3 regions of the Bacillus carboniphilus genome follow, and region 3 is predicted to be linked to each of the others. Evidence: predicted binding sites of a transcription regulator. Region 3 holds the regulator's gene; each other region holds the start of a gene.

Region 1 (10,704 bases), 220 kb from region 3:
GCCGACATTAATTTAATACTTGAGGCAATCGCAAATAATGTCGAAGGGCCTATCGTAGATATAAAAGGAGCAGATGGCGAAACCGTTCTAGTCGTCATCCAGTAATGTGATGAAAGTTCGTGTAGATACACCTGATGTCAAATTCCCTATTCGTATTAAGGTTCCTTATCTATTTCTGAAATTGATGACTTCAAAAGCAATTTTAAAAAGAATCTTAAAAAAGAGTGGTTATTCAGAAATGATTGATCAAATTGATTCTAAGATGATCAATGAAGTCTTTAATGTGCTGAAAGAGTATAAGGGAACCGAGCTTGTGAATGTAAGTGCAAAGGATGGAACAAAAGTAAAAATAACATTATAACCATCATTAAGCGCAAGGATCATTCGTGGAATTGCGCTTGTTTTTTGCAAATTTATCTATTTTTCGGAGGATATAAGATGAGGGAGATCTTTCAAAATAAAACGTTTGTTAAACTATTCTTTGCAATGGTTACTTCTCAGATGGGAACGATAGTCGGAAACATGGCGTTTGCCTTTTATTTACTGGATCGCTTCAGTGGCCAACCCTATTTGGCAACTTTAGCTGAACTGATGTATTCGCTACCTACCCTTGTTGTCTTTCTTTTTGTAGGTGTGTTGGCGGATAGGTTAGATCGACAAAAAATAGCAGAATATTCTGACTGGATTAGAGCAATCCTAACCCTATTTTTAATTTTCTCTTTTATAACATCGATTGTTCCGTTAATGTTTGCCATTTTATTTCTAAGAAGTGCAGTATCTAAATTTTTCTTTCCAGCAGAAGCTGGTTTAATTCAAGGGATTTTATCGAAAGAGCAGTATCAAACGGCAGCTGGATTAAATATGATGGTCCACAGTATTTTCATGCTGTTTGGAGTAGGAATGGGCGCGATAACGTATAAATTATTAGGAATTTATTGGGCATTTATCATTGATGGCTTGAGTTTTGTCGTATCAGCAATGTTGATCAAGTCATGTCAAATACATGAAGAAGCAAGGCTTCCAAACGGACATTTTAAGATAAAAGAGCTGAATATTAAACAAACGATTCACGACTTTAAAGAGGGCGGAGGCTATATTTTAAATAAGAAGCTTTTGTTGACACTAATTATGGGTTTTTTCTTATTTGGTTTCATTAATGGCGGATTTGCCATCTTGCCACTGTTTACGATGAAATATAAATTATCTCCAGAAAACTATGAGTGGTATGCATCCTTATTTGGAATCGTATTTGGTAGCGGTGTGTTTGCAGGTAGTGCACTAGCCTCTGTAATAGGTAAGAAATTTAAGCCATACATGATTATTATAATAGGCATCATCTTAATGAGTTTAACAACGGTTTCAATGGGTCTATCTACTTCTATTCCACTGTTTTTCGTATTTGTTGGTTTAACAGGTATAATTATAGGTCCTTTAAACGTTGCCCTTTCTGGGTGGCTTCCTTCGATTGTCGATCCTACCTTCATGGGAAGAGTGAACGGATGGATTGATCCGATCATGATGTTAGCTCAATCGGTATCTCTTGGCTTAATTGCTTTATTATTCCCAAAAATAATTGTAACCGTTGATTGGATATACTATGGAATCGCGTTATTAATGCTTGTTATTGGCATATTTTACGCTTTAACGTTACCGAAATTAAATGAACAAGAAGAAAAGATGACGGTAGAGAAATCCATGCCTGAGGTGCAGGTGTGAGTGAGTATATTTGTTTATGAAATTAGTTAATTTTCTATTAAAAACATCACCGCAAGACTTATGCGGAAAAATAATTCAGGTGAATTTTAATAATTAGAGGGACGAACAAGAGGGCTTGCCAACTCTTCCACGGAAAGAGAGGAGAATCCCTTACCATATATATATAATATACAAATAGTATGGGAAAAACTTTAAAAACATCGGAGTAATTTTGAGTTTTTAGTGTATAAAAAAATCAACAAGGTTTTATTTAACGTAATTGCCGAGAAGTCGCCCACTTCTAAATGAAGAGGAAGTGGGTGATGAATCGGTTCTTTTTTTGTATAATATTGTTATAGAATGTCAAGGTAGGTGAAAATCGTGACAAAGCTAAACAAGGCGTATAAATTCCGTATCTATCCTACACGTGAACAAGCTTCTCTTATTCGCAGAACCTTTGGTTGTGTGCGTTTTGTGTACAACAAAATGTTAGATGACCGTAAGAAAACCTATGAGAAATATAAGGATGATAAGGAAACCTTGAAAATGCAAAAGTTCCCGACACCTGCCCAGTACAAAAAAGAATTCGAATGGTTGAAGGAAGTTGATTCACTCGCTTTAGCGAATGCACAAATCAATCTTCAAAAAGCGTATCAAAACTTCTTTGCTAAAAAGGCTGACTTTCCTACCTTCAAAAGTCGTAAATCGAGACAATCCTATTCAACAAACGTTGTAAATGGAAATATTGAACTTATAGATGGATTGATCAAACTACCAAAACTGAAATGGATAAAAATCAAACAGCATCGCCCAATACCTGATGGACATAAGATAAAAGCGTGTACGATCTCCATGACTAAAACAGGGAAGTTTTTTGTGTCCATCTTGACTGAATATGAAAAGAAAATTGTAGAACAACCAGCTCATTTATTGATTGGTCTAGACTTTGTGATGAATGGCTTATTTGTCGATAGTGAAACAGGTAAGAAAGCCAATTACCCTCGTTTTTATCGTCAAATGGTAGAGAAGCTAGCCAAAGAAAGCCGCATATTAGCTAGACGAACAAAAGGCTCTTCTCGTTGGCATCAACAGCGCTTAAAAGTAGCGAAAATTCATGAGAAAATCGCCAACCAAAGAAAAGACTTTCTTCATAAACAGTCTTATAGACTCGCAAACCAATACGATTGCGTCATTATTGAAGACCTCAATATGAAAGGGATGTCTCAAGCATTGAAGTTTGGTAAAAGTGTAGCTGATAATGCCTGGGGGAGGTTCACATCCTATTTAGAGTACAAGTTAAAAGAACAAGGAAAGAAACTAATCAAGATTGATAAATGGTTTCCTTCTTCAAAAACGTGCTCAAATTGCGGTCAAATCAAAGAAGAATTGACGCTTTCTGACCGAGTTTTCGATTGTCATTGTGGATTCTCATCCGATCGAGATTGGAATGCCTCTATCAATATCAAAAACGAGGGTATTCGAAAGCTTACATAAAGGAAACAAGAACTCTTGGTTCACGAGGGATCGCCTAGTCCATTAGAGACCATTATGTTTATGTACCTAGGAAGCATCCACCTCTAATCGCTAGCGTAGGTGGTATGTAGTTCACTTCTCTAAAATAAAATCCTTGACAGCCTATTAAAAATAATATAAATTTAACTCATTAAACTTTATATTTTTTCTCCTAAAGGGGAGTAGCTTTTACAGCAAAGTCGTCATTACAGAGCGTTTGACTCTCGGCTTTGTTGGCAATTTAACCATTGTTAGCAAGACCTTTACCTGATGGTGAGGGTCTTTTCTGTATTTGAAACCTTTACCAATTAACTTGGTAGAGGTTTTTTATTTTGACGTTTACTAAGAGGAGAATAGATAGGGGTTTATGATAATAATAAGGAGATGAGAGATTTATGAGAAAAGTAAAAGTATCGTTAGAAGAACTAATGAAGCAAAACAAAGAAGAATTATTACAAGATAAGGAGAAGCTAGAGAAAATTGAACAACGTATAGACGAAAAGTATGTGGAAACCGGAACTAATGGGTGAGTTAGAAGTAAAATGATATTTCTTACTAATTGACTGGAAAGGACGAAGGCGAGTGTAAAAAAATCGATCTCTTTCATATGAATTTATCATAAGGAGAAACGATTTTGATTGAAAAGACATTTACGAATAATGTTTATTGTATGTACATTGATTGTTGTTGCAGACGCTTTTTATATGTCCGTCATAAGTGAGGAAAAGAAAAATCCACCTCGATTTCAGAATAGTATTGTTACGGTCGTTCAGAGTTACTCTGTGAGTGGATGGAGGTTTTGAAGGAAATAGAAAGGGAAAACTAATACGTTAAGAGGTTGTTCAAAAAGTCCTAAAAAATGTCGGTTGAATAACTTTGTTGGTTTGCTTTTCCGCTCCTCATGTACCAAGAACGTACACTGTGAGTGCTCAAAGCTACACCGCCTCGTTCTTGTCTAGCTTCAACCCTTACACCCTCGAGGTCATAAGTCAGTGAGAACAAAAGATAAAGAACATCTTTCTTTTCTCCCCGCCTTATGCTCGCCCTAGCGTGAACAAAGGGTTTCAGCTTTTCTATTCAGCGTCCTTTTTTCCCTACTTTTTGAACACGCACGTTTAAAGTCTTTTTCAAAATAACAAGAATGAATGGCAGAGGATATCCTTAAATGACGAAGGATATCCTTTAAAAAACGATTAAGAGTTAATCGCTTTTTGCACTCTATTAAATAGAATATTGTTTTCTCTATGAATATGTTGAAAAAGATCATCTTCTAGTGCTTCTAATCTTCGATATACCAATCGATAAGTTCCGCATGCTCCTTCTGGTGGTGTGTAGTCAGAAGTTACTTCTCTTAATTGTTTAAGGATTGAACCTGCATGTTCATGTTCTTCTTCTAATTTATCAAGTACCTCCATAAGTTTTGCTCTATTTTCATCTGAAGGATTTTCTTCATATTGAAGGAGAAGAGGAAAATCTGTCTTTTCTTCTTTTACGATATGATCTAGTAATTCTGCTTTTAACTCAAAAAATAAGTCATGCATAGCTGTAAGGTGAGGTTGCTGTGGTCCATGGACGCGATTGACTTTTGTGATATATGGACTTAGTTGTGGAAGCTCTTCCCTTAAGTATTCATGATGCTTCTGAATAATTAAATCTATTATTTCAGAAGAAGGGGCACTGTTCCAATCGAATGATTGATCATCTTGTTTTAAATGATTCTCATAGCTAGCGTTCAATTTTTCAAGAACTTCGTTTTTATCTAATCCTCTTTCTTGGATGGCTTCAATAATAGGGCGGTTACCACCGCAACAAAAATCTATTCTATAGGATTTCAATAAATCACTTGCTTTAGGGAATGTTTTGACTATATCGGCAACTATGGTAGATTCGGAAAAAGTTTGGCTCATCATAATTCCTCCTAGTTAATTTCTCTCATTCATTAATACTGTATCAAATTTAAATACACTTACTTGTGAAAAAAGTCACATGTTATTGTTACTCGAAAAGGCTTTTATAATCTTTTCAATCATCTTTTTACACAAAATTTGATTCCAGAAGGGAATAGTAAGAGTTTTACGTTTGTTTCAGGCTAATCCGCCTTCGAAAGCCTTTGTATTTTTTTAGAGTTATTCAATTGGTTTTGTTTTCTTTATTCCTTAAGCTTTTTGGTATATAAACACATGCAGGTTCGCTTTCAAGGTAATCGCCTGTAAGAGCATAGGCACGTGAGCGTGAACCACCACAAACAAATCTAAACTCACACTCTCCACACTTGCCTTTAAGTAAATTAGGGTCTCTTAATTGTTTGAAAATAGGAGATTCTCGATAGATAGTATGTAGCGGAGTTTTTCTTATATTCCCTGTTTTTATAGGTAGAAGGCCACTTGGATATACATCACCTATATGAGAAATAAAAACAAATCCATTTCCATCATTAACGCCTTTTGGAGCACGCCCAAGTCCATCAATACTACCTGTTGCTCCTTCTTTTAAAGCATCTAAATAGCGAATGGTTTGATTTTGCTGTTTTTCTTTTAATTTTTCAGAAATAACGACTCTTCTATAATGTTGAGCGGCTGTTGTTTTAATATCAAAAGGAACCCTCTTACTGACTTCATATAGCCATCTGAATACTTTTTCATGCTCTACAGCGGAAATCATATCTGACTCTTTTCCTCTTCCAGTAGGAACAAGGAAAAATACACTCCACAACACACAGTTTAACTTTTCGACTAGTTTAACCATTTCCTCGAGTTGATCCAAATTGTAGCGTGAGACAACAGTATTAATTTGTAGTGGTAACTCAAGGTCATGAATATGCTGAATGCTTTGCATCGTTAAATCAAATGAGCCTGAAGTTCCACGAAAATGGTCATGGATGGAGGCGGTTGGTCCGTCAAGGCTAAATGCCCAACGGGATAATCCAATTTTTTTTGCTTTTTCAATGGCTTCCTTTGTGACATTGGGAGTAGCACTAGGCGTCATAGAAACACGTATCCCCTTTTTAATGGCATAAGATGCGATTTCAAAAACATCTGGGCGCATTAATGGATCACCACCAGTAAAAACAAGAAGAGGATTGTCCATTTCATAGATAGAATCAATTAATTTCTTACCTTCCTCAAAGGTTAGTTCTAAAGGATGTCTATGATATTGTGCTTCTGCTCGGCAATGAAGGCAATGTAACTCACAAGCACGCGTGAGCTCCCAAATCACGATGAAAGGGTTTTTATTGTAGTCTCGATTGAACATCTTGATCAGTCCTTGTAAATGACGTTAAAAAATGAACATCTCAAGAAAAAGGAGAGATGTAATCTGTAATAAGATTACCTGATTATGATAATTAGGTGTGTGAATTACATCACATAATATCACAGGTTGTTTTTTTATACTAAATGTAATGATGATAGAAAGATGGTGAATTCAATGAAACCTTTTATTCCTAAACAGCACGGTGCATGGGCAATGTTAATTGTTCCGTTTGTACTAGGAATGGCATTGAGCTCTTTTACATGGGTACATGTTCCACTTTTTTTAGGTTGGCTTTTCTTGTATTTGGCTAGCTATCCTTTGCTCATGTTGACAAAGGGAAAGAAAAAAGAGTTTTATAGGAAATGGGCGATCACTTATGGAGCACTCGCTCTTCTTTTTCTAATTATAGTTGTCATTTTTAATTGGAAAATGATTTTTTTTTGGTTTTGCTATGATTCCTTTCTTCCTTATTAATACTTATTTTTCGAAAAAGAAAAAAGATCGAGCCTTTATAAATGATATAGTAGCCATTCTTGTATTTTGTATGGGAGGGTTGGCTAGTCATTATTTAGGAACGGGTTCTTTTAATACAGATTCATACCTTGTTATCCTTTTTCCATTTTTATTTTTTTTAGGCAGTACGTTTTTTGTTAAGTCGATGATTCGAGAAAAAAACAATAAGCAATTTAAAGGGTATTCTTGGGGGTATCATATCGGCCTTGTTATCATTTTGTTGATATTTGTTCCGAGCTATTTAGTTGTGATTCCATTTATTCCAAGTGTATTTCGGGCAGTCTTTTTATATGGAAAAAAACTATCGGTTATTCAAATAGGCGTTAGTGAAATTTTTAATTCTGTTTTCGTTCTTATCACATTGATTATGGTTTTATGAGAAACGGTCTGTCCAGAAAGTCCATGTTCATAGTGAATGTTAGCAAATTAAAAACCCAAAAATGTCGATATAACAGCATTTTTGGGTTTTATTTTGGCTCTTCGCCATTTAGAATTTTTAAAGGCAGACAAGGGAATGAGTTCAATTGATTGCTCAGTATTTTCCACCTGTTACAAGTTGAAAAACAAGCTCTGTAAGGAAGAATACACCGCTTTATTAATTGAGTTAATTTCAGATGTTTAGAGCTAAGCACTTTTTTTACAGTGTAATTAGCGAAGAAGCTTTATTTTTATGAAGGTTTTTTCTAAAAAGTTACTTTTCAGACAAAACCTTTCTTACCCTTTCTGTGAGTGAACCCGCTCATTGATCACCTGTGCTAATTGATTATAATGATCAAACAATATTGATCCTTCCTGATAGATTGCCGTTGTTGCACGATTATTAGAAGCTTCCTCAATAGGTAACTTCGCAATTACAACAGATTGTAAGGATTTTGCGACTTCCTCGCTTCCACCTTCACCAAACAAGTAATATTTTTGATCACTGTCTTTTGGTTGAAAATAGGACATATTTTCAATAACACCAACTATTTCATGTTTAGATTTAATCGCCATAACGCCGGCCCTTTCTGCAACAAACGAGGCGGTTTGATGAGGGGTAGTGACAATTAGTTCCTTACTTTCAGGAATATAATGGTGCAGATCAAGTGCCACATCTCCTGTTCCAGGCGGCATATCAAGGATACAGTAATCTAATTCTCCCCACATGACATCTTTGGAAAAATGCTCGACCATTTTTCCAAGCATCGGTCCTCTCCAGACAACAGGTTCATTATTTTTGATAAGAAACCCCATGCTTATCACTTTTACCCCATGAGATTCAATGGGAATGATTTTTCCATTAATCGTTTTTAAACGATTCTCGATATCTAATATTTTAGGGATGCTAAATCCATATATATCTAAGTCGATTAAAGCAACTTGTTTACCTTGTCTAGCAAGAGCGATCGCTAGGTTAGCGGCAACTGTTGACTTTCCGACTCCACCTTTTCCACTTGTAACCGCAATGATTGTTCCTGTAAGCATTTTTGCACCTCCTTCTTCTAATTGATCCCAAGAGTGTTAAAAACATGTGATTTACTTCACAGGGTAGTGAAATGTCTACACTTAAAATAAAACTAAATGAATATGAAAATCTAAATTGAAACTATCAAACAATGAGTCGGTAAGGTGTTAAAAATATCACAGGAGGTGCTTACTATATGAAGCTATTTGACCAATCTTTTTATTCAAAAACGAGTAAAATTGCATTTTTTGTCGTCCTGTTTTTGTTATTTACAGTGTGGATAAGTACAGAAAGGTTTCTCCAGTTTGATTTTGCCTTAATGGGATATTTTATCTCGTCTATAATTTTTGCTATTGGCTTAACCATTAGAATGAGTGCTTGGCTAGTTAGACCAGCGACACAACAAGTAATCAAAAGGAGTATGGGAAATTTAAAGAACAGGGAGCGTAAGAAAAGAAATATCCGGTCTATACTTAAAACCGCATTCGATAATATCATTCTCCAAAAATTCATATTTAAAAGAGGGGTTTACCGTGGTGTACAGCATATCTTAATTGCTTGGGGGTGTATTGGTTCATTTATTATCACGTTTGGATTAACGTTTGGTTGGATGCGTTTTGATATGGTTAATTCACAAACATATGCACTTGTCTTATTTGGTTTTAAAACCTTCCAAATGAATGCAGACGGTTTATTTGCAGAATTAGTCTACAACGGTTTGAATATAACAGCAATCATGGTATTAATCGGTGTTTGTATGGCTCTAGCTAGAAGAATTAAAAACGAGGATGTGAAAGTAACACAACGGGCAGAATTTGATTTGTTTCCACTTTATTTATTGTTATCTGTTACAGTTACAGGCCTTTTATTAACGGTATCGTATGCATTGCTAGATGGCTATATGCATCACTACTTAACCCTCATTCATCAAGTGACAGTGGTAATCTTATTAATTTATTTCCCTTTTGGGAAGTTGTTCCATTTTCCAGTGAGACCTTTAGCTACAGCAGTTCCTTTGAACTATCAAGAAGAGTGGAAAATTGATACGAAGCCTTGTAAACGTTGCAATACACCGTATAGCTCAGATGACCAAGTTTTAGATGTTCAAGCAATTTTAAAAGAACAAAAGATTGATCTGCAACTTTCAGATGGCAGTTTCTTATCGGACTATTGTCCAAGTTGTCGGAGGCGGATTCGGGTATTAAAGCAGCTTAACATGGAGGATGGTAGTGAGGAGAAATTAAACCCAATCTCAACCATGAATGGAATCCACCTATCAGGGTTTAGTGCAGAAAGAAGGGATGAATATTATGATTTCTCAGATGAAGTTAAAGAGCAAATAGATAAATATAAACAGGTGGGGGGAGAAAAACAATGAGTGAATTTATGACCAAACCAGGAGTGAAAAACCTTCATAAACCAGGGGAAAAACTAATTACAACTCATTGCTGTTATTGCGGTATGCAGTGCGGTATGCATATTCGAGTCAATGAAAAGTCTGGAAAAGTGGTAGGGGTTGAACCACGATATGATTGGCCTGTAACAATGGGAAAAATGTGTCCGAAAGGAGTGACGGCTTATCAAACCATTGACCATAAGGACCGAATAACGAAACCACTAATTAAGAAAAATGGGGAATTCGTTGAATCTACGTGGGAGGAAGCATTAACTCTTATTGAGAAAAACTTCAAACGACTTCAAAAAGAACATGGAAAAGATTCTCTATCTGTTTTTGGAGGCGTGTCGATGACGAATGAGAAGTGTTATCTTGTTGGGAAATATGCACGAGTAGCACTTGGGACACGTTTTATTGATTACAACGGTCGCTTTTGTATGAGCTCTGCTGCCGGTGGATTTATTCAAACGTTAGGTTTGGACAGGGGGATCTACCCTAAGCTGGCCAGAATTAGAACATACAGATTGCTTTTTTATAGCAGGTTCCAATACGGCCGAATGCCATCCTACCTCCATTCAGTGGTTATGGAAGGCAAAAGATAAAGGGGCAAAAATGATTGTTGTAGACCCGAGAGAAACACCTACGGCAAGAGTGGCAGATGTTCATCTTGATATTAAACCTGGGTCTGATTCAGCTTTAGCAAATGGAATGTTGCATCTTCTTATTAAAGAAGGATATGTAGACTACGATTATGTATTAAATCGTTGTAACAATTTTGAAGAACTGAAAGAAACAGTAGAACCTTTTACACCTGAATACACGGCTTCCATTACAGGAGTAAGGCCTGAAAAAATTATTAAGGCCGCCCATATATATGGTATGTCGAAAAAGT
Region 2 (10,704 bases), 320 kb from region 3:
AGGCTGGGTGATTGTGAAAGCATCCTCCAGAGCTATCAATGGTTGTGTGAACACCTAGTTTTTTGCATTCTTTAAATAGCTCGATGAGGAATGGAACATGTAATAACGGTTCCCCGCCACTAACCGTGATCCCACCACCTGACGCTTTTAAAAAAGGGAGATATTCTTTTAAATCGTTGATAATTTCCGAAACGGTGATGTCTCTTCCTCCACGTACGTTCCATGTATCAGGGTTATGGCAATATTGGCAACGTAATAGGCATCCTTGTGTGAATACTATATAACGTAGGCCAGGACCATCAACAGTACCACAAGTTTCAATTGAATGAATACGAGTTTTCATCGTGATCAGACCTTCTTTCAATGTGGGGCTGACATGTTCATGCCAGCCTCATCAATATTTATAGTATATGCTAGTCTAAATAGTTGGTTCCACTTGATATTGGCGCTACCGCTTTTCTTGTTGTCCAGCTTCCGCGCCCAGCGACTCGTAAGTTTTCGCCCTTCTCCTTATGATAAGTCAACATCGAAGCCTGCGGCATTTCGTGTTTCCTTTATCTCATACGAAGTGCTCAAGCCCCTTCGTCGCTAAACGGGCGCTACCGCTTTTCTTGTTACATTGTTTCGTGGAATGTACGGTTAATCACGTCAATTTGTTGTTCGCGTGTAAGTTTAATAAAGTTAACCGCGTAACCAGAAACTCGAATGGTTAACTGTGGATACTTTTCTGGGTGCTCCATAGCATCCATCAATGTTTCACGATTGAATACGTTGATGTTTAAGTGATGCCCTTTTTTTTCAACATATCCATCAAGAATCGCAACGAGATTCATATCTTGTGTATCCTCTTCACGACCAAGTGCTTTCGGTACGATAGAGAATGTATTTGATACACCGTCTAAAGAATACTCATAAGGAATTTTTGAGACAGAACTTAGCGATGCAAGTGCTCCTTTTTGATCGCGTCCATGTAATGGGTTCGCCCCTGGAGCAAATGGTTCGCCTGCTTTTCTTCCATCAGGTGTATTTCCTGTTTTCTTACCATAAACTACATTAGATGTGATCGTTAAGATTGACATGGTGTGTTCTGAATTACGGTATGTTTTATGTTGTTTTAGCTTTTTCATGAAACGTTCAGTTAAATCGACAGCAAGGTCATCTACTCTTGAATCGTTGTTACCGTATTTAGGAAAATCACCTTCAATTTCATAGTCAACAACAAGACCGTTTTCGTCACGAATTGTACGAACTTTTGCGTGTTTTATCGCGCTTAAAGAGTCAGCGACAACGGATAATCCAGCGATTCCAGCGGCCATTGTCCGTAAAATATCACGATCGTGAAGCGCCATTTCGATTCTTTCATAGCTATATTTATCGTGCATGTAATGAATCACATTTAATGTATTAATATATAAACTTGCTAACCAATCAAGCATATGGTCGTAACGTGCCATTACATCTTCAAACGATAAATACTCCGTTGTTATAGGTGCAAAAGGAGGTGCGACTTGCATTTTTAACTTTTCATCCATTCCACCGTTAATTGCGTATAATAAAGCTTTCGCTAAGTTTGCTCTTGCCCCAAAGAATTGCATCTGCTTACCAATCGCCATAGCACTCACACAACAAGCAATTCCATAGTCGTCACCGTATTTTTCACGCATCATATCATCATTTTCATATTGTATTGAACTTGTTTTAATTGACATTCTTGCACAATATTTCTTAAATTGATCTGGTAATTTTGTAGACCATAACACGGTTAAGTTTGGTTCAGGTGATGGACCTAAGTTATCAAGCGTGTGTAAGAAACGGAATGAGTTTTTCGTAACTAGAGAACGGCCATTTAAGTCAACACCACCGATAGACTCTGTAACCCATGTTGGATCACCACTAAATAATTCATTATATTCAGGTGTACGAGCAAACTTGACTAGACGGAGCTTCATGACAAAATGATCGACAAGTTCTTGAGCGTCTTGCTCTGTTAGATTACCTTCTTCAATATCACGATCAATGTAAATGTCCAAGAAACTTGAAACTCTGCCTAAACTCATGGCTGCCCCATTTTGTTCCTTGATTGCAGCTAAATAACCGAAGTAAAGCCATTGAAATGCTTCTTTCGCGTTAATAGCAGGTTTTGAAATATCAAATCCATAGGCTGCAGCAAGCTGTTTTAATTCTTGTAGCGCTCGAGTTTGCTCACTTAATTCTTCTCTTAAACGAATGATGTCTTCATCCATTGTGCTACTTACCGTTTCATTTAAAATTTGTTTTCTTTCTTCAATTAAGAAATCTACTCCATATAAAGCAACGCGACGATAATCACCAATGATTCTTCCACGACCGTATGCATCCGGTAACCCTGTAATAATACCTGCTTTACGAGCTAATTTCATTTCAGGTGTGTACGCATCAAAAACACCTTGGTTATGAGTTTTTCGGTATTCAGTAAAGACTTTCTTTACTTCTTCATCCAATTCAAATCCATAAGACGTACAAGCAGTGTCTGCCATACGAATACCACCGAATGGTTGCATTGAACGTTTAAATGGTTTATCTGTTTGAAAACCTACTACGGTTTCTAATTCTTTATTTAAATAACCAGGTCCATGAGAAGTAATGGTAGAGACAATCTTAGTATCCATATCGAGGACGCCGCCGTTTTCTCTTTCTTGCTTCGTTAACTCCATTACTTGATCCCACAATGATAAAGTTGCATCGGTAGGGCCAGCTAAAAAGGACTCATCTCCTTCATAACGTTTAACATTGTTTATGATGAAATCTCTCACGTTCACTTCTGTTGTCCATTTACCTTCTTTAAAGCTTCTCCATTGTTCCATTTAAAAAGCCTCCTTGAAAACTTTGCTCACAATTGAGCATATTTATTTTCTAATTTAACCATACCTGAAATACTCCGCAATCAGTTGTGATATTTATCACATATTATTTGCTGTAGAAAGGTGTTCAGAAAAAGTTCATATTTCTCTATTAGTACAGGGTTTTTCGAAGATTTTGTGTTTTATAACAATGAACTAGGAAGTAGTTTAATAGAAATTGATTGTTAGATTAATTAATTATGATAGAGTCAATTAGTTGCGTATGCAACTAAATGGTGGTAAAATAAATAGATAATTTGGTTGCGTGCGCAACTATTTTGAAAATAGATCGGAGTGAAGTACATGGACTCAATTGGTAAATGGATATCGACAATCCATCGCTATAATCATATTTATATTTCTAGACAATTTGAAACCTTAGATATCGGTATTGGTAAAGGGCAAATGATGTTTTTGCTTTTTTTATATAAAAATGATGGGGTAACTCAAGACTATATATCAAAAAAATTGTACATTGATAAAGCTACCGTTACTCGTGCTATTCAAAAACTTGAATCTGAAGGTTTTGTGAAGAGAACGGTATCTCCGGATGACAGACGACAAAACTTAGTGTATTTGACGAAAAAAGCTCGAAAAGTGGAGAAAGATATATTAAATGTATTAAGAGATGTAAATGACGTGATGTCGGAAAACTTTACCGAACAAGAAAAAGATCAGATCATTTGTTTATTAAAAAAGATGGTAAATAATATGGTTACAGAAATCCAAGAGAAGGGAGTGGAAAAAAGTGCAGAGTGAATTAAGTAAAAAATTAGGGACTGAAAATATATCAAAGCTAATGGTTAATTTATCCCTTCCTGCTTTTATAGGAATGATGGTTATGGCTTTATATAATGTCGTTGATACAATCTTTATTGCTCGAGGTGTAGGAACTTTAGGGGTAGCTGGATTAACCATTGCCTTTCCTATTCAGATGATTATGGGAGCCTTTGCTTTGGCTATGGGTGTAGGTGGTGCTGCTGTTGTTTCCATTCGTTTAGGAGAAAAGCAAGATGATAAAGCCAACGAAGTGTTTGGACATATTGTTTGGCTCGTTATTTTCTTTAGTTTGTTATTAGTCATTATTGCACTTTTATTTTTAGAACCGCTATTACGAATATTTGGAGCAACAGAAGTATTACTACCTTATGCAAGTGATTACCTATCCATTCTCCTACTAGGTTCGATCTTTTTATCCTTTGCGATGGCGACCAATAATGTTGTTCGTGCAGAAGGAAATGCAAAAATGGCTATGTCCACCATGCTTGTTTCTTCTGTAATTAATATCATTCTTGATCCTATCTTTATTTTTGGTTTGGATATGGGGATTAGTGGAGCGGCTACTGCGACAATTATTTCACAAGCATGTGCAGCCATTTGGATTTTTACTTATTTCATGAGTGGCAAAAGTTCTGTTAGCTTTACATGGATTGGGTTTATGCCGAAACTCTCCATTGTGAAAGAAATAGTGGCCATTGGTTCGTCCACTTTTGTCAGACAAATTGCGGCGAGTGTTTCAATTGTAGCTATTAACTGGATGGTTCTTTTATACGGAAGCGAGACACAAATTGCAATATATGGAATCATTAATCGTATTTTAATGTTTGGATTAATGCCGATGTTTGGCATAGTTCAAGGGATGCAACCTATTGTTGGATATAACTATGGTGCGAAGCAATATAGTCGTGTAGGGCATGCGGCAAAGCTTAGCTTTATGGTGGCTACTACGATGTCTATTGTTATTTGGATTATCGCTTTAACGTTTGCCGAGCCTTTGATTTCAATATTTACTACCGATCAACAGGTAATCAACCAAGGAGCTGAGACGTTAAGGTTGATGTTCTTACTTGCGCCGGTGATTGGTTTTCAAATGGTGTCTGGCGGATTATATCAGGCACTAGGTAAAGCAAAAATCTCGTTTGTTTTATCAATTGCTAGACAATTGTTATTTTTAATTCCAATTGTATTAGTGTTACCCCATTTTATCGGAGTAATAGGGGTTTGGCTCGCCTTTCCAATTTCTGATTTCTTTGCCTTTCTATTGTCATTGTTCATTATCACAAAGGATAGAAAAATGCTCTTTAGAACTGATGATTTGAAGGATACATCCCCTAGCTTGAGAACGTCCTAAGCCTCAAGTCTTATGGCAAAATGGAGCTCAAGCTCGTTATGGTCTTTCTTATTTCTGTGTAACATGGAGATATAAGAAAGGAGGGAGCTTGATGAAAAAAGTTGGTCTTCTCATAATAGGTGGAATCGCTACTTTTGTTTTAGTTGGTTCTATTGGACCATTAATTAGTTTAGCAATCAGTTTAGTGATTCTTTACTTTGTGACAAAAGAGTTTTTAAAAACGAACTCAATGACAGTGAAAGTAGCTTTATTTATTATCGGGCTTGTGCTAGTCAGTATAACTCTTTCTAATTTTCCAGCTTTAGTTGGCGTGTTTGTTGCCTATGTTTTATATGTTATATATAAAAAATGGAATGAAGAGAAATTAGATCATCATTCGAATGAAACAAATGATCCTTTCACAAACTTTGAAAAACAATGGGCAGAATTAAATAAATAACGCTTCTTGGCTTATTAGAGGGATGTCAACTAATCATTCCCCCATCCAATAGATAAGTTGACATGCTCTCTCAAAAAAATTTAGGAACAAATTATGTAGCTGACCTTAAAAAAGCTATTTACAAAATTCTAAATCGAAAATGGAAAAGGAGAGAGTTTAACATGACGAACATATTGACCCGTATAAAAAATTCAATTTCAGCTGATATAAATGAATTGTTAGATGAAAAGGAACAAAAAAATCCGATTGCAACACTTAATCAATATTTGAGAGAGTGTGAACAGGAAGTATTAAAAGTAAGAAACTTGGTCGAAAGACAGAATCGATTAAAAGAGGAATTTTATAAAGAGTTACAAGAAGCAAAGTATTTATTTGGAAAAAGAGAACGACAGTCAGAAGTAGCTAAAGCAGCTGGTGAAACAGACCTTTATGAATATGCGATTAAAGAGAAGCTTGAGTTAGAACATAGGACAGAATCATTAGAACGCTCATATGAAAATGCATTAATGCAGCTAAAAGAGTTGGAAGAAAAGTATCAAGACATGAACGCAAAGTTAAAAGATATGAAAATGAGAAGAATGGAACTAATGGGAAAAGAAAACTACGTTCGAGCAAACAGACGTATGGATCGTATGATGGATGACCAACAAATGTTTAAATCATTGGATCGCTTCAGCGAGATGGAATATTATATAGAAGGTTTAGGAAGGCAAATGAACGAAAAGTATGATCAACACCAGAATGACATTCGTCTAGAGCAACTAGAAAAAAAGATGGAACAGGTTGAAAAGTAAAGAAGGAAAGGACGTAGTTGCTAAAGATGACTACGTCTTTTTTGTAAATATGAAAAGCCTTCAAATTTGCTAAAATAAAGTGGTATGATTTATGTTGTGGATATCACAAGTAAAGAAAGGAGTTGAGTCGTCATGGGACCAAAGTTTTCGACAAATGCAGTCAACTGGTTTATCTTAACAGGATTACTATTCATATTTGTTGACCAGTTGTTTTTTGATCAAATCCCGATCTTTTTTTTACTTGTGGTTTCTGCTTTTATTTATTATGGACGTAAAAACTATCAAAAGACTAGAGGAAGATCACTATTTTGGATAGGGATCATATTCATTATTATTTTGATCCTTAGCACGGATCTGTTTATGATTGCGGGAATCATCATTATCATTTACATCATTATTCAATATTCACAAAGGAACAGTGAACCGAAAATAATGGATATTAATCGTTTTAAAGAATCGAAAATCGACTCCATGTTATTTCATAAAGTGAGGACGAAGAATTTATATGAATGGACAGATGTGAATATACAGGCTGGAATTGGAGATACAGAAATAAACGTTAGTAATACGGTTTTGCCAAGAGGCGAATCCATTATTTTTATTAGAAACATAATTGGGAACATCAAGATTTACGTTCCTTACGATGTCGAAGTTCATATCAATAGTTCGATTGTTTTTGGAGGGCTTAGTATTTTTGAGGAACAAGCTCAACAGCTAATGAATGAAACAATCATTTATGCGACGGAGGACTATGCAGATGCTACAAGGAAATTAAAAATTGTTACTTCCATTATCATCGGTGATGTGGAGGTAAAGAGGATATGAACCTAATTCAACGTTATTTATTCATAATGTTTACGATAATTTTTGTTATCACGATTGTTGTTGGGGTTAGTTTTTACAAAGTTTTTCTTCCTGATCATTTTTTGGTTCTTTGGGAACGAAAAGTGTTTACGCTTCCCTTTATCGTTTTTTTGTTTTTAATGATTATGATCGTAGGATTTGTTTTTTCCATTCCTATTATGTTTCATCTAAAAAATGAATTGCGAAACGTGGATTTTTCCCTGGAGAAACTTCATCATGGTTCTTATAAAAAGCATGAAAAGTATAGTGTTATTCCTGAGATAAAAAGAATTCAATTAAAATTAGATGACTTTCAATCTTATGTTATGGAACAGACAAAGCGTTCACAAAAACTTGTCAACGAAATGGTCGAAATACAGGAGAAAAGAGTTCAAAAAGTAGTAGAGGAAGAAAGACAAAGGTTAGCAAGAGAACTGCATGATTCAGTTAGCCAACAGCTTTTTGCAGCATCGATGTTAATGTCTGCATTGAATGAATCAAATCCAGGTGATAACCAAAAACAAATGAAAATGGTAGAAAAGATGATTCACCAATCTCAACTGGAAATGAGAGCCCTCCTGTTACACTTGAGACCTGTTGCTTTAAAGGGAAAGTCACTATCTGAAGGTGTTGAAGAGTTACTAAATGAATTAAAACAAAAAGTAACGATATCCATTGAATGGAAAGTGGAAAATGTTGAAATAGATTTAGGAATTGAAGATCATTTGTTTCGCATTTTACAGGAAGCTGTTTCGAATACTCTTAGGCATGCTCAGGCACAATCATTGGATGTTTTCTTAATGGAGCGGTCAGGTGTTTTAATATTAAAAGTAATAGATGATGGAGTAGGATTTGATGTACAAGAGCAAAAAACGTCTTCATATGGTTTAGGGAATATACATGAACGAGCTTTAGAAATTGGTGGTTCCTTCAAGATCGTTAGCCTACTAGGTAAAGGAACTACTGTTGAGGTGAAAGTACCCATTTTCTCAAAAAAGGAGGGCTCTGAGAAATGATTAAAGTTCTACTCATTGATGATCATGAAATGGTGCGCATTGGCGTATCCGCTTATTTATCATCTCAATCTGATATTGAAGTAGTGGGAGAAGCTTCAAATGGAAAGCAAGGCGTATTGCTTGCACTTGACTTAAAACCAGATATTATTTTAATGGATTTAGTCATGGATGAAATGGATGGAATAGAAGCGACAAAGCAAATTATCACTCAATGGCCGGAAGCGAAAATCATTATTATAACAAGTTTTTTAGATGATGATAAAGTGTACCCGGCTATAGAAGCAGGTGCCGTTAGTTATTTGTTGAAAACGTCCAAAGCGAATAGGATTGCCGATGCTATTAGGAAAACATTTCAAGGAGAAACCGTTCTTGAGCCAGAGGTAACGGGGAAAGTAATGAAAAAAATGAGAAATCCGAAAAAAACTTTTCTTTATGAAGACTTAACAGAAAGAGAAATGGAAGTCCTTCTATTAATGACGAAAGGTAAAACGAATCAAGAAATAGCCGATGAATTATTTATTGCCTTAAAAACAGTGAAGGCGCACGTTAGTAACATTTTGAGTAAATTGCAAGTTCACGACCGAACGCAAGCGGTTATTTATGCTTTTAAACATGGATTAACAGACTAGGAGAAGTCATAAATATCTTTTTTAGATCCTACAACGAGAGGTGAACCATCAAATGAAAGAAAAATTGTGGCATGAAGCTTCATCATTTATACAAACGTGTTATCAAGAGTTAGGCAAATCAATAGAACAAACAGAAAATCGTCTTAGAGAAATAAAAAAGCAAATCGACACTTCTTGCTTTTATGAACATACGGAAGAAGAACTGAGTCACGGTGCTAAAATGGCTTGGCGAAATAGTAATCGCTGTATTGGAAGATTCTTTTGGGACAAGCTTCATGTCGTTGATCAACGAAACCTAAATACGGTTGAAGACATAAAAGAGGCCCTTTTTCACCACATTGAATATGCTACGAACAAAGGAAATATTCGTCCGACAATTACCATTTTTAAGCCCAAAAAAAGTCTTAATAATCAAGTGAGAATTTGGAATCATCAACTCATTCGTTATGCAGGTTATGAAACAGAGCATGGAATTTTAGGTGATTCTTCTTCAATTTCTTTTACAAATGCATGTGAAAAACTAGGGTGGAAAGGCAATGGAACTCATTTCGATGTCTTACCCTTAGTCATTCAGTTAAATAATGAAGATCCAGTTTGGGTTCCTATACCTGAATCATTGATAGTAGAGGTACCTATTACACATCCCTTTATTGAAGGATTTCAAGACTTACACCTTAAATGGTATGCAGTACCAATGATAGCCGATATGAAGTTAGAAATAGGTGGGATTGACTATATTGCATCTCCTTTTAATGGTTGGTACATGGAAACGGAAATTGGAGCGAGAAATTTAGCGGATACAACTAGATATAATATGCTACCTAAAGTAGCTTCTATAATGGAAATTGATACACGTCTAAACACACACTTGTGGAAAGATCGAGCGCTAATTGAGTTAAACACGGCTGTTATGCATTCTTATAAGCAAGCAGGGGTAAGTATTGTGGATCATCATACAGCAGCCAATCAATTTAAACGGTTTGAGAAAAATGAAGAATCAAGTGGTCGAAAGGTAACAGGTGATTGGGTTTGGCTTATTCCTCCTGTATCACCAGCAACGACGCATATTTTTCATAAACAATATAGTAATGTGGATGTGAAACCTAATTATTATTATCAAGAAAAGCCATACTGACATCATACTTTTTAGTCTATTTGTCTAAGCTATATGTATGATGAAAAAAATAAGAAGTTTAACCGTATTGTTGGTGCTGCTTTGTTTATGGAATGGAATGGTTTATGGTCAAACTTATGATAACTATACTGTCCAAAAAGGAGATAGTTTATGGATTATTTCATTGAAATACCAGATCGGGTTAGACGAGATTATCGCTGCAAATCCGGAAATTAAAAACCCTGCTCTGATATATCCTAATCAAAAGGTGTTAGTTCCTTTGAAGACAGAAACAAAAGCGATAGAAGAGGAGGTAGTTGAATTAACAAATGCTCAGCGACAAAAAGTTGGGTTAACGAGTTATCAGCATGATTGGGAGTTGCAAAGAACAGCTCGATATAAATCTTGTGACATGAGAGATAATGGTTATTTTTCTCATCAATCTCCTGTATATGGTAGTCCATTTGAAATGATGAGTTCCTTTGGTATTTCTTATCAAACAGCAGGAGAAAATATTGCCAAGGGACAAACTTCCGCTCAACAAGTAGTGAATTCGTGGATGAACAGTAGCGGTCATAGGGCGAACATTTTAAGCCAGAAATTTACTCATATTGGGGTAGGGTATTGTAGCTCTAGTCAAGGTGGATATTGGACTCAAATGTTTATCGCTAAATAAAAACAAAACGATTACGCAGGTGATCGTTTTGTTTTTTGAAGGTCCTCTTTCACCTTTTCGATTAACTGTGGTGAGTCGTTAATGATCTTTCCAATATAAACAAATCCAATGACAGTAAAAATGGACATGATCCAATTGAAGATTTTACGAACAACAATGCCTTTGTCGAAAGCTTCTACTCCA
Region 3 (10,704 bases):
ATTGACTGTTAAATAACGATAATAATTTGGAGATTTCACAACCCCCAATTGTCCCATTTGAGCAATATACCATTTCGTTAAACTTGTTGAACCACATTTTGCACTACAAAGAAAAAGGAAAGGTAAATTGTTAGAGAATAGTGGTTTATTCATATTTTCCCCAAAGATATTTTTATAGCATTTTCTTTTTTCATTAAATCCCCTCCTCTTATTTGATGTCAGGGCATAAATATCCATGATAAGACATCTTCAACCTGTAATATAGTTAATGCATGAGGTTTAACATTTGCTTAGATACCTGTCCATAGTTCGTAGTATTCGCTCATAAATTCCACTAACACCTAAGTAAGGATGCTAGTATAGTTTCATGGACACACCTTAGTTAAGCTTTCTAATTATTGACTATAATAAAAAACGAAAGGATGTGTCCTTGATGGGTAACCAAGGTGTTAATAAAAAATTCAATGAAGACTTCAAAAAAACGGTGGTTAATCTTTATCATTCTGGCAACTCAGTAAGCAATCTAAGTAGCGAATATGGCGTGTCTGAAGTAACGATTTATAAATGGATTAAACGATTCTCTCCAATCGATTTAGAAGATGGTTCGACCGTTACGACGGACGATTTAATCCAATTAAAAAAACAAATGCGCCGCCTTCAGGAGGAGAATGAAATATTAAAAAAGGCTATGGCCATATTCGCGAAAAAGTAAGTAAAACTGAGTTAGCCGCTACGATTGAAAAGTATAAAGATCAACACCCTATACAAGCACTGTGTGAAGTCTTAGATATTCCAAGAAGTACGTATTATCAATCACTACATGAAACAGAGTCTAATCGTGATCGTGAGAACAAGGAACTAACCAAAGAAATGATAGAAATTCATACAGATAGTAAAAAACGGTACGGAGCACCCAAAATTCATATGGAACTCGAAAAAAAAGGATTTTCCGTGAGTCTAAAAAGAGTTCAAAGGCTAATGAAAAAAGTTGGAATCCGCTCCATTATACAAAGGAAATATCGCCCTTATACTAGTCAGCACCAAGTAACAGAACAAGGAAACTTATTAAACCGAGACTTTACCACCACAACGATTAATGAAAAATGGGTGGGAGATATTACGTATATCCATACGATTAAAGATGGTTGGTGCTACTTAGCTTCAGTGATGGATTTACATTCTAAGAAAATCATAGGTTATGCCTTTTCAAAAACGATGACGACAGACCTAGTGATAAAAGCACTGAATCATGCGTATGAAACGCAATCTCCTAAAAAGGAGCCTCATCTTTCATTCGGATTTAGGCTCTCAATATACAAGTGAAGAATTTGCAGAATCCATCCGTTCCAAGGGGATCAAACATTCATTTAGCCGTAAGGTTGCCCATATGATAATGCTTGTATTGAATCATTTCACGCCATTTTGAAAAAAGAAGAAGTCCATCAAGTTAAATACCTGAACTATCAATCGGCTAACATGGCTTTATTTCAATATATTGAAGGCTGGTACAATCGAAAAAGAATCCATGGAAGTATCGGGTATCGAACTCCACAAGAAGTAGAAGACAGCATTCGGGCATGCGCATAGCGACTCTCTAACATGTGTGAATCAAGCTTTATAGGGAGTAGCGGGCATGATAGCCTCCTTTGGCGATGCCGATGTCGGAGCATCTGGTTTCTCGGCAACAGAATCATGCCCGCGGAGGGACCCTGTCAAGCGTCAAAATAAAACAAGTTTTCTTCGAGCATAGGTATTAAAGTGAACTAACTTTTTTGTGTCCGAAAATTTGACTCAGATCCATAAAATACTTGTTGACATAAATAAAAAGCACCCAAATTGGATGCATTTATGTAGTGAATATTTACTTTTTTGTCATTTAGAATAATTAAAGCGATTAAATCTCCTGCACTTTCCCCGTATCTGTAAACCATATTTAAATTTAAACAGATTTCGCTATTTTTTAAAAGGATACTTTATTGGTGTTTAATTCGTATCCCACGTCGTTTAACTAGGAGCCTCTACGAAAAAATTTCTTTGAAAACACGGTCCTACTAAGTCTCAAGCCTTTCTCTCTATAGATATTATGTCCGCTTTCCCATGTAAAACACACGTTTATAACAAAAGAAGGTTACCAAATTAAATAGGGATAATCATATCATTTTATTAATCAGTCACAACATATCTAGTCTATTATGGATTTGCACTATAGTTAAAGAACATATAAAGTGAATTTCCACAAAAAAATACATGCCTCATAAAGGGGCCTTAAAAAAACAGAGAGGAGAAAACCTATCTGTTAATAGACGTTATTTTTTATTTTTGTTCATTCGAACAACAACAATAAGAAATACTGCAAACATACCCGCTATAAAAAACGGGAGTAAAAGAATACCATTCATGTTACACCTCGCAAAAATTAGTATTAAAGTTTTACTTAATCTATTAAAGGGTCTTTCTCTCATACTTCGGACATCTCGCTTCATAATATTGTCCGATCTTCATTTTTACTTAAATCAAGGAATGCTTTCTTACTCTGTAAGAAATATTGCCCCTATTCAATCTATGTGAAATAAAACTTAGCTAACATAAGATCCCCTTCAAAGAGCATGTTAAATACCTCTTTGGTAAAATCATGCTCTTTTCAACTCAGAACGTTCCTCGAAAAAATCAACCACGAATTCTCATAATAAAGGAAAGGGACAATCCCATATGAGAACACCAATTCACCAATAACTCTTTCCCTCTTGAAACCAATGTAAGGGCTTCTAGTTTTCTATTATATGTTCTTTAGATGGAATCAATAAAATGAAAAAGGATGCCTCCGGAAAAGTAACAAGTACTTTCGGAAACATCCTTCAAAAGGTCACAAGGATAATTTTCAATTATTCTTGTGACTTTTTTGAATGACTTTTCTTAGTCAAAATGTGGTCACGGGCGAACCCGCGACCATCAAAACCTTATGAATAAAGGGAGTTTAGGGGCAGATTACATCATGCCGCCCATTCCACCCATGCCGCCCATACCGCCCATGTCAGGCATTCCAGCAGCACCTTCGTTTTCTTCTGGTTTGTCAGCAACAACTGCTTCTGTTGTTAAGAACATAGCTGCGACAGATGCAGCGTTTTGAAGTGCATAACGAGTCACTTTTGTAGGATCAACGATACCGCTGTCGATCATGTTTACCCACTCACCAGTAGCAGCGTTGTAACCAACACCGATTTTTTCACGTTTTAAGCGGTCAACAACGATTGATCCTTCAAGACCAGCGTTGTCTGCGATTTGGCGAATTGGCTCTTCAAGTGCGCGAAGAACGATGTTAATTCCCGTTTCTACGTCACCTTCAGCTTTAATAGAAGAAACTTTGCTATAAACGTTCACTAATGCTGTACCACCACCAGAAACAATTCCTTCTTCTACTGCAGCACGAGTTGAGTTTAATGCGTCTTCAATACGAAGTTTACGCTCTTTTAATTCAGTTTCAGTTGCTGCACCAACTTTGATGACAGCTACTCCGCCAGCTAATTTAGCAAGACGCTCTTGTAATTTTTCACGGTCAAATTCAGAAGTCGTTTCTTCTAATTGTGTACGAATTTGATTTACGCGAGCAGCGATTTGATCAGATTCACCAGCACCTTCAACGATCGTTGTATCTTCTTTTGTTACAACTACTTTTGAAGCTGTACCAAGTTGATCAATTGTCGCACTCTTAAGGTCTAATCCTAGTTCTTCAGTGATCACTTCACCACCTGTTAGGATTGCGATATCTTCAAGCATCGCTTTACGACGGTCACCGAATCCAGGAGCTTTAACAGCAACTGCATTAAATGTACCGCGAAGTTTGTTCACAACTAATGTTGCTAGAGCTTCTCCTTCAACATCTTCAGCGATCATTAATAATGGTTTTCCTTGTTGAACCACTTGTTCTAACAATGGAAGAACTTCTTGAATGTTGGTAATCTTCTTATCTGTGATAAGAATGTATGGATTCTCTAAAACGGCTTCCATTTTATCAGAGTCCGTTACCATGTATGGGGATGCATATCCGCGATCGAACTGCATACCTTCAACAACTTCAAGCTCAGTGTTGAAGCCTTTAGATTCTTCAATTGTGATAACACCATCGTTACCTACACGCTCCATAGCTTCAGCAATTAATTGACCTACTTCTTCATCAGCAGCAGAAATAGAAGCAACTTGAGCGATTGATTCTTTACCTTCAATAGGCTTAGAAATTGTTTTTAACTCTTTAACAGCTGTTTCAACTGCTTTTTCAATCCCTTTACGAACACCTACAGGGTTTGCACCTGAAGTAACGTTCTTTAATCCTTCACGAATCATAGCTTGAGCTAGAACGGTTGCTGTAGTAGTTCCGTCACCAGCAACATCGTTTGTTTTACTTGCTACTTCAGCAACAAGTTTTGCTCCCATGTTTTCAAATGCATCTTCAAGTTCGATTTCCTTTGCAATTGTCACACCATCGTTAGTAATTAAAGGAGAACCAAACTTTTTCTCTAGAACCACATTACGTCCTTTTGGTCCAAGCGTTACTTTTACTGCATCTGCTAACGTATCCACACCACGTAACATGGAACGACGAGCGTCTTCACTAAATTTAATATCTTTTGCCATCGTACTGAAACCTCCTCAAATGATTATATTTATTTAACTAAAGCTATTCTTAACCAATAACAGCTAAAATGTCACTTTCACGTAAAACTAAGTATTCCGTACCTTCATACTTCACTTCAGTACCTGAATATTTTGAGAAGATGATACGGTCACCTACTACTACATCAAGAGCTACACGCTCACCATTGTCTAAAACACGACCTGTACCTACTGCTACTACTTTACCCTCTTGAGGTTTTTCTTTAGCAGAATCGGGTAACACAATTCCGCTTGCTGTTTTTTCTTCTGTTTCAACAAGCTCAATAACTACGCGATCACCTAATGGCTTTAACAAGTGAAACTACCTCCTCAAATAAATATGTAAGATCTTATTTATTAGCACTCTCTTTTGTTGAGTGCTAACACAATTAATATAATATATAATTAGGTTCACAATTTCAAGTATCAAGCATAAAAAAATCTTCGACAAATTTTTTCATGCTAATACTGAAAACACTCAATAAAATATAGCAAGTTTTACAGCCACTCATAGGGCTTAAGTTATGATAAAATGTGTTTTATAATATGCATTTTATTCTGTCAAAAGGAGTTACATCTATTGAAAAAACAATATTGGTTTATTGTCCTCACATACATTATTGCTCAATTATCAGCTGGCCCAGGTGGATTTTTATTATATTTTCAGTTCGGTATAGGTGAACATATTGAAAGCACTGAAAATGCTATTCTATACGCCTCCTTTTACTGGTTAATTGGCAGCTTTATCGTATGTTTGGGGATTACCATCTGTCTGTTATGGCATGAACGATATCAAAGAAATGAACTGATCGGAAAACCAGTGTCAATACCTATTTCAATCTCTTGGATTATTTCTGGAGTCTTTATTGCTTTAATTGCGCAAGGAATTGCCGCATCGATTGAAATGTACATTTTTAATATCGAGCCTGGATCTGAAAATACAGAGATGATTACCTCATTTATTCAGCAAATACCGGTACTCATCCTCGTTACATCAATTATAGGTCCAATTCTTGAAGAAATCATTTTTAGAAAAATCCTTTTTGGTGTGATTTACTCTAAGAGTAATTTCATCATAGCTGCTCTGATCAGCTCATTATTATTCTCAGTGGTTCATGGTGATCTAGAGCACACCTTAATTTATACAGCAATGGGCTTCACATTTGCCTTCTTATACTATCAGACGAAACGTATTATTGTACCAATCATGGCTCATGTTTTAATGAATACATTTGTCGTTGCTATTCAACTATTTTATAAACCTCTGTTGGATGAGATAGTGAGCAATTTTATTTCTTCTTTATTTTAATCGACAAAAAAGCCGCTTTATAATTAGCGGCTTTTTTCTTTTTCTTCCTCGTCAGCTTGCTTTTTTAACGTTCGCCTGTAAGTAAATCGAGAGATCACAATACTGAATTCATATAGTAATAACAAAGGCACTGTCACTAAAAGATGAGACATTAACTCAGGTGGTGTAATTAAAGTTGCCACCACTAAGAGCACAAAGTAAGCATATTTACGTGACACCGTTAAAAATTGCGGAGTAATAATTCCTAATCTCGTTAAAAACATAATCACAACAGGTAACTGAAATAAAATTCCAAAAGGCAAGGTCAACTGCCATAAAAAAGTGAAATATTCGTTTAAGCCTATCGTTTGTTGAACATCTAAATTGTTTGAAATATTGATCATAAAATCAATGATAAACGGAAACAAAATAAAATAAGAAAAGGAAATACCTGACAAAAATAACAAAATGGCAATTGGAATATAGCCTAACGTCACTCGTTGTTCCTTCTTATATAAACCTGGGCTAATAAAGGCCCATAATTGATATAAAATAACTGGAAAAATAATAACAAACGCAATGATGATGGCAAATTGTAAATACACAAACAATGGATCGGTCAGTCTAAATGCATTCAGCGTTAATTGTTTTGCTTCATCCGTTTGTTGTAAATAAAGAATCATCGGTTTTGCTAAAAAAAAGCCACCTATAAAAGCAATTAAAAAGAAAACGACTACTATAACTAGCCGTCTTCTTAGTTCTTCAATATGCTCAAGGACCGACATCTCTCGTTCGTTCATATGAGCTCCATCCTATCTTTCTATTTTGTTTCTTTATTTGTATTTGTTTCGCTGTCATCGTCAGCCAAGCCTTTTGTTGCATTTTTGAACTCTCTCAACGTATTACCAGCCGCTTTTCCTAGCTCCGGTAATTTTTTCGGTCCAAAAATTAATAATGCAATTAATCCAATAACTAGAATACTCCCCATACCTGGACCCATCATTTCTGCCCCCTTTTTTTCAAAATATTTGTAATAATGTCTTATGATGCTTGAATCTTTCCTATTCTATAGGATAATGTTTCATAAAATAAACCAATGACTGTAATTCAACCGCCAAATCAATATGATGAACACGAATGTGTTCCGGTACAGTCAACCTTGCTGGCGTAAAGTTAAGTATCCCTTTAATTCCTTTTGAAATTAAACGATCTGTAATAGATTGAGCCACTTGAGATGGAACAGTTAAAATCGCAGCGGTTACATCTTCCGGTAAACTTTCTTCTAATTCATCTAAATTAAAAATAGGAACATCCCCAACAACTTTACCCACTTTATCTTTATCTATGTCATAGGCAAGTGTAATTTGAGTGTTGTTATTTTTTATAAAGTTATAATGCAAGAAAGCTGTACCTAAGTTTCCAACACCAATTAAGGTTACTTTTGTTAGTTCATCTTGATCAAGCGTTTTTCTAAAGAAAGATAACAAATAGTTAACATTGTATCCATAACCTTTTTTCCCTAAAGCACCAAAATATGAGAAATCTCGTCTTATCGTCGCAGAATCTACCTTTACTGCTTCACTAAGCTCTTTAGAAGATACTCGTTGCTTACCTGAAGCATGGATATTTTTCAAAAATCGATAATAAAGTGGAAGGCGCTTTGCTGTTGCTTGTGGTATTTTGGATTGATCAATATACACTTTTTTCCCCCACATTCATATCTAGGAGGAAAAACTTCCGAACAACCACCTAACTGCTTCCTCCTATTTACTTTTATCACTGTTATTTTATCATACATAATTCACTTTTTTGTACTATCTTAAACAAAAACTATATACCTTGACTATACACTATTTTAAGTAAGTTGTCTTGGTTGTTAATTGTTACAACTTTTTGTCCGTTTATTGCGTTTAGTAAGCTATTATAGTGGTTAAAGAAAATGTATAGATCCGTTAAACGGTTGCCTCTCGTGCAAATAATAAGCTACACTTGGAGTAATACTACTTGAGGTGAAATAGATGATACTACTACAAGTAAACGATCTAGCCAAATCATTTGGAGCAGACGTTATCTTATCCAATATAAAATTAGAAGTAAAAAGTGGCGATCGCGTAGCCATTGTCGGCCGAAACGGGGCAGGAAAATCAACCTTACTCAAAATTATCGCTAGTAAACTCAGCTATGATTCTGGTGAAATTATTAAACCAAAAGAGGTTTCAATTGGTTACTTAGAACAAAATAGTGGCCTTTCTTCTTCCCTTACAATATGGGATGAGATGGAGTTGATTTTTTCTTATTTAAAAGAGACAGAGCAACAAATGCGTGATTTAGAAATGCAAATGGCAGAAGTTGACCCAAGCTCGCAACAGTTTCAATCGATTTTAAAAAAATACGACCAACTACAACATGAATTTAGCGATCAAGGTGGTTACCAATATGAAGCGGATATTCGTTCAGTCCTGCATGGATTAGGTTTCGGAAGCTTTGACTATGAAACGTCCATTTCTACATTAAGTGGGGGTCAAAAAACGAGACTAGCTTTAGCAAAATTATTATTAATTAAGCCTGATTTATTAATTTTAGACGAACCGACCAACCATCTTGATATTGAAACGCTCACGTGGCTTGAGCAATACTTACAAACGTATCACGGTGCCCTTTTGATCGTCTCTCATGATCGCTACTTTTTAGATAAAGTCGTCAACCTTGTTTATGAGCTTTCTAGAACAAGATCGAAAAAATACCATGGCAATTATAGTGACTATCTTGACCAAAAAGCGGCAGATTATGAAAAAGATTTAAAACTATATGAAAAACAACAGGATGAAGTTGCTTCCTTAAAAGAATTTATTCAGAAAAATTTAGCTAGAGCGTCAACAACAAAAAGAGCTCAGAGTAGGCGGAAGCAGTTAGAGAAAATGGAACTATTAGATCGACCTCAAGGGGATGAAAAATCTGCTCATTTTTCTTTCACCATCGATCGCCCTAGTGGAAATGATGTTCTTAAAGGAGAAAAACTTGCTTTTGCTTATGAGGACCTACCTATTTTTGAAAATGTTTCGTTCCATGTGTCAAGAGGAGATAGCATTGCTCTTGTGGGACCAAACGGTGTTGGTAAATCCACATTATTAAAGACCATTATAAAAAAATTATCACTCCAAACAGGCGAGCTTGAATACGGAAAAAATGTTTCCATTGGCTACTATGATCAGGAACAAGCAAACTTAACATCTAACAAAAGGGTTTTAAATGAGCTCTGGGATGAGTTCCCTCTCACTTCTGAAAAAGATGTCCGCACCATTTTAGGGAACTTCTTATTTACAGGTGATGATGTTCTTAAATCGGTTTCTACCTTAAGTGGTGGTGAAAAAGCCCGCTTAGCTCTTTCTAAACTGATGATGCAGAAAGCGAACTTTCTAATTTTAGACGAACCGACCAACCACCTAGATTTAGATAGTAAAGAAGTATTAGAGAATGCACTTATTGATTATCCTGGTACGATTTTATTTGTTTCCCATGACCGTTATTTTATTAACCGAATCGGTTCTAAAGTTTTTGAACTTAGTCAAAATAGCTTAACTGAATATTTAGGAGACTATGATTATTTCTTAACAAAAAAGGCCGAACAGATGGAACTAAAAGAGTTAGAAAACAACAAAGCTAAAATCAATACAACAGATAAAGACAAGTCTAACCGCTCGTTTGAAGAGGAAAAAGAACTCAAAAAACAAGCGAGACAAAGAAAAAGAAGAATCGAAGAGATTGAGCAAACAATGGAGAAAATCGAGCAAAATATTAATTCGATTGAAACGAAACTACACGATCCTAACAATGCTCAAGATCATGAACTCTTACAACAACTCACGGAAGAAAACAATGATTTAAATAGCCAATTATTGAACCTTCTAGAAGAATGGGAAACCCTCGTAGAAGAATAGAAAGAATTTGAAAAGCTGTACCTCACCTAAAGAGATACAGCTTTTTTCATTTTATATATTTTTGGCTAATTCCACTACTTTTAAAGGTTCAACACGAACAGTATAATCAGAATGAACCTCTGCATACACGATCTTTCCAGACTGATCGACCACAAAGGTTGCGGGTTTAGGAAGCTCCCAGTTATCATTTCCATTATGAGCAGGGACATCTAGCCCAGATTCTTTATACACTTCTACTAAATAGTCAGGCATTTGAAAAACTAAATTAAATTGGTTGGCTACTTCATTCCCTTCATCACTCAAAACAGTAAACGCTAATTCATTCTTTTCTTTTGTAGACAGTGAAGCATCAGGAGTTTGAGGACTAATCGCAACTAATTGAATACCTGCATTATTAATTGATTGGAGTTCTTTTTGATAAGCCCTTAATTCTAAGTTACAATATGGACACCATCCACCACGATAAAAGGTAAGAATCATAGGACCTTTTGAAAGTTCTTCATCAATTGAAACCATTCTTCCTGTCGCGTCAGATAATTGAAAACGGGGAATTCTCTCTCCCTCTTTTAATCCTTTGGCCACCCCAGACTTTTCTAATTCTTCTGTCGCTCTTTTCATCAGTTCCTGCTTCTCTTGAGGAGCATTTTGTTTAAATTTTTCCTTGAAACTCTTTATATCTTCGAGTAAGGTCATGAATTTTAACCTCCCAATTTTTAATAAATCTTATTAAAATGCTAACACCTTCTTGGAAAAATGAGCAAATAATATGTCTTAAAGGACATATGTCCTTTCCAATCATTCCAAGCTATACTTTAATAAAAGGAAATAACC

What was found. The regulator Rex, encoded in region 3, represses fermentation and respiration genes when NADH is low (regulators of the CRP and FNR family bind a similar motif). The targets are predictions, from matches to a motif close to TTGTGAAATATTTCACAA.
Region 1: a site for Rex is predicted at 5,178-5,195, ahead of ric (iron-sulfur cluster repair di-iron protein). Genes of this name have one in related genera too.
Region 2: a site for Rex is predicted at 2,928-2,945, ahead of pflB (formate C-acetyltransferase). Genes of this name have one in related genera too.

The regions. Positions count from the first base shown of each region.
Region 1 is NZ_CP129013.1:3,237,023-3,247,726, forward strand. Features, by position in the region: gene LC087_RS16880 (SHOCT-like domain-containing protein) at 1-105, shown strand, start outside; gene LC087_RS16885 (hypothetical protein) at 110-361, shown strand; gene LC087_RS16890 (MFS transporter) at 439-1,716, shown strand; gene LC087_RS16895 (RNA-guided endonuclease TnpB family protein) at 2,077-3,189, shown strand; gene LC087_RS16900 (FbpB family small basic protein) at 3,603-3,737, shown strand; gene ric (iron-sulfur cluster repair di-iron protein) at 4,401-5,114, opposite strand; gene LC087_RS16910 (TIGR04053 family radical SAM/SPASM domain-containing protein) at 5,338-6,459, opposite strand; gene LC087_RS19820 (YwiC-like family protein) at 6,634-6,933, shown strand; partial or broken gene LC087_RS19825 (hypothetical protein) at 6,911-6,961, shown strand; gene LC087_RS19830 (hypothetical protein) at 7,013-7,351, shown strand; gene LC087_RS16920 (Mrp/NBP35 family ATP-binding protein) at 7,687-8,436, opposite strand; gene LC087_RS16925 (MFS transporter) at 8,613-9,794, shown strand; partial or broken gene LC087_RS16930 (molybdopterin oxidoreductase family protein) at 9,791-10,704, shown strand, end outside.
Region 2 is NZ_CP129013.1:3,335,633-3,346,336, forward strand. Features, by position in the region: gene pflA (pyruvate formate-lyase-activating protein) at 1-343, opposite strand, end outside; gene pflB (formate C-acetyltransferase) at 615-2,843, opposite strand; gene LC087_RS17415 (MarR family winged helix-turn-helix transcriptional regulator) at 3,183-3,638, shown strand; gene LC087_RS17420 (MATE family efflux transporter) at 3,628-5,010, shown strand; gene LC087_RS17425 (lmo0954 family membrane protein) at 5,102-5,449, shown strand; gene LC087_RS17430 (PspA/IM30 family protein) at 5,611-6,243, shown strand; gene liaF (cell wall-active antibiotics response protein LiaF) at 6,376-7,068, shown strand; gene LC087_RS17440 (sensor histidine kinase) at 7,065-8,102, shown strand; gene LC087_RS17445 (response regulator transcription factor) at 8,099-8,731, shown strand; gene LC087_RS17450 (nitric oxide synthase oxygenase) at 8,784-9,866, shown strand; gene LC087_RS17455 (CAP domain-containing protein) at 9,940-10,521, shown strand; gene LC087_RS17460 (VC0807 family protein) at 10,533-10,704, opposite strand, start outside.
Region 3 is NZ_CP129013.1:3,020,597-3,031,300, reverse strand. Features, by position in the region: gene LC087_RS15695 (sulfotransferase family 2 domain-containing protein) at 1-153, opposite strand, end outside; partial or broken gene LC087_RS15690 (IS3 family transposase) at 434-1,587, shown strand; gene groL (chaperonin GroEL) at 2,986-4,629, opposite strand; gene groES (co-chaperone GroES) at 4,679-4,963, opposite strand; gene LC087_RS15675 (CPBP family intramembrane glutamic endopeptidase) at 5,228-5,956, shown strand; gene tatC (twin-arginine translocase subunit TatC) at 5,980-6,735, opposite strand; gene LC087_RS15665 (twin-arginine translocase TatA/TatE family subunit) at 6,756-6,935, opposite strand; gene LC087_RS15660 (redox-sensing transcriptional repressor Rex) at 6,997-7,635, opposite strand; gene LC087_RS15655 (ABC-F family ATP-binding cassette domain-containing protein) at 7,954-9,873, shown strand; gene LC087_RS15650 (peroxiredoxin-like family protein) at 9,925-10,566, opposite strand.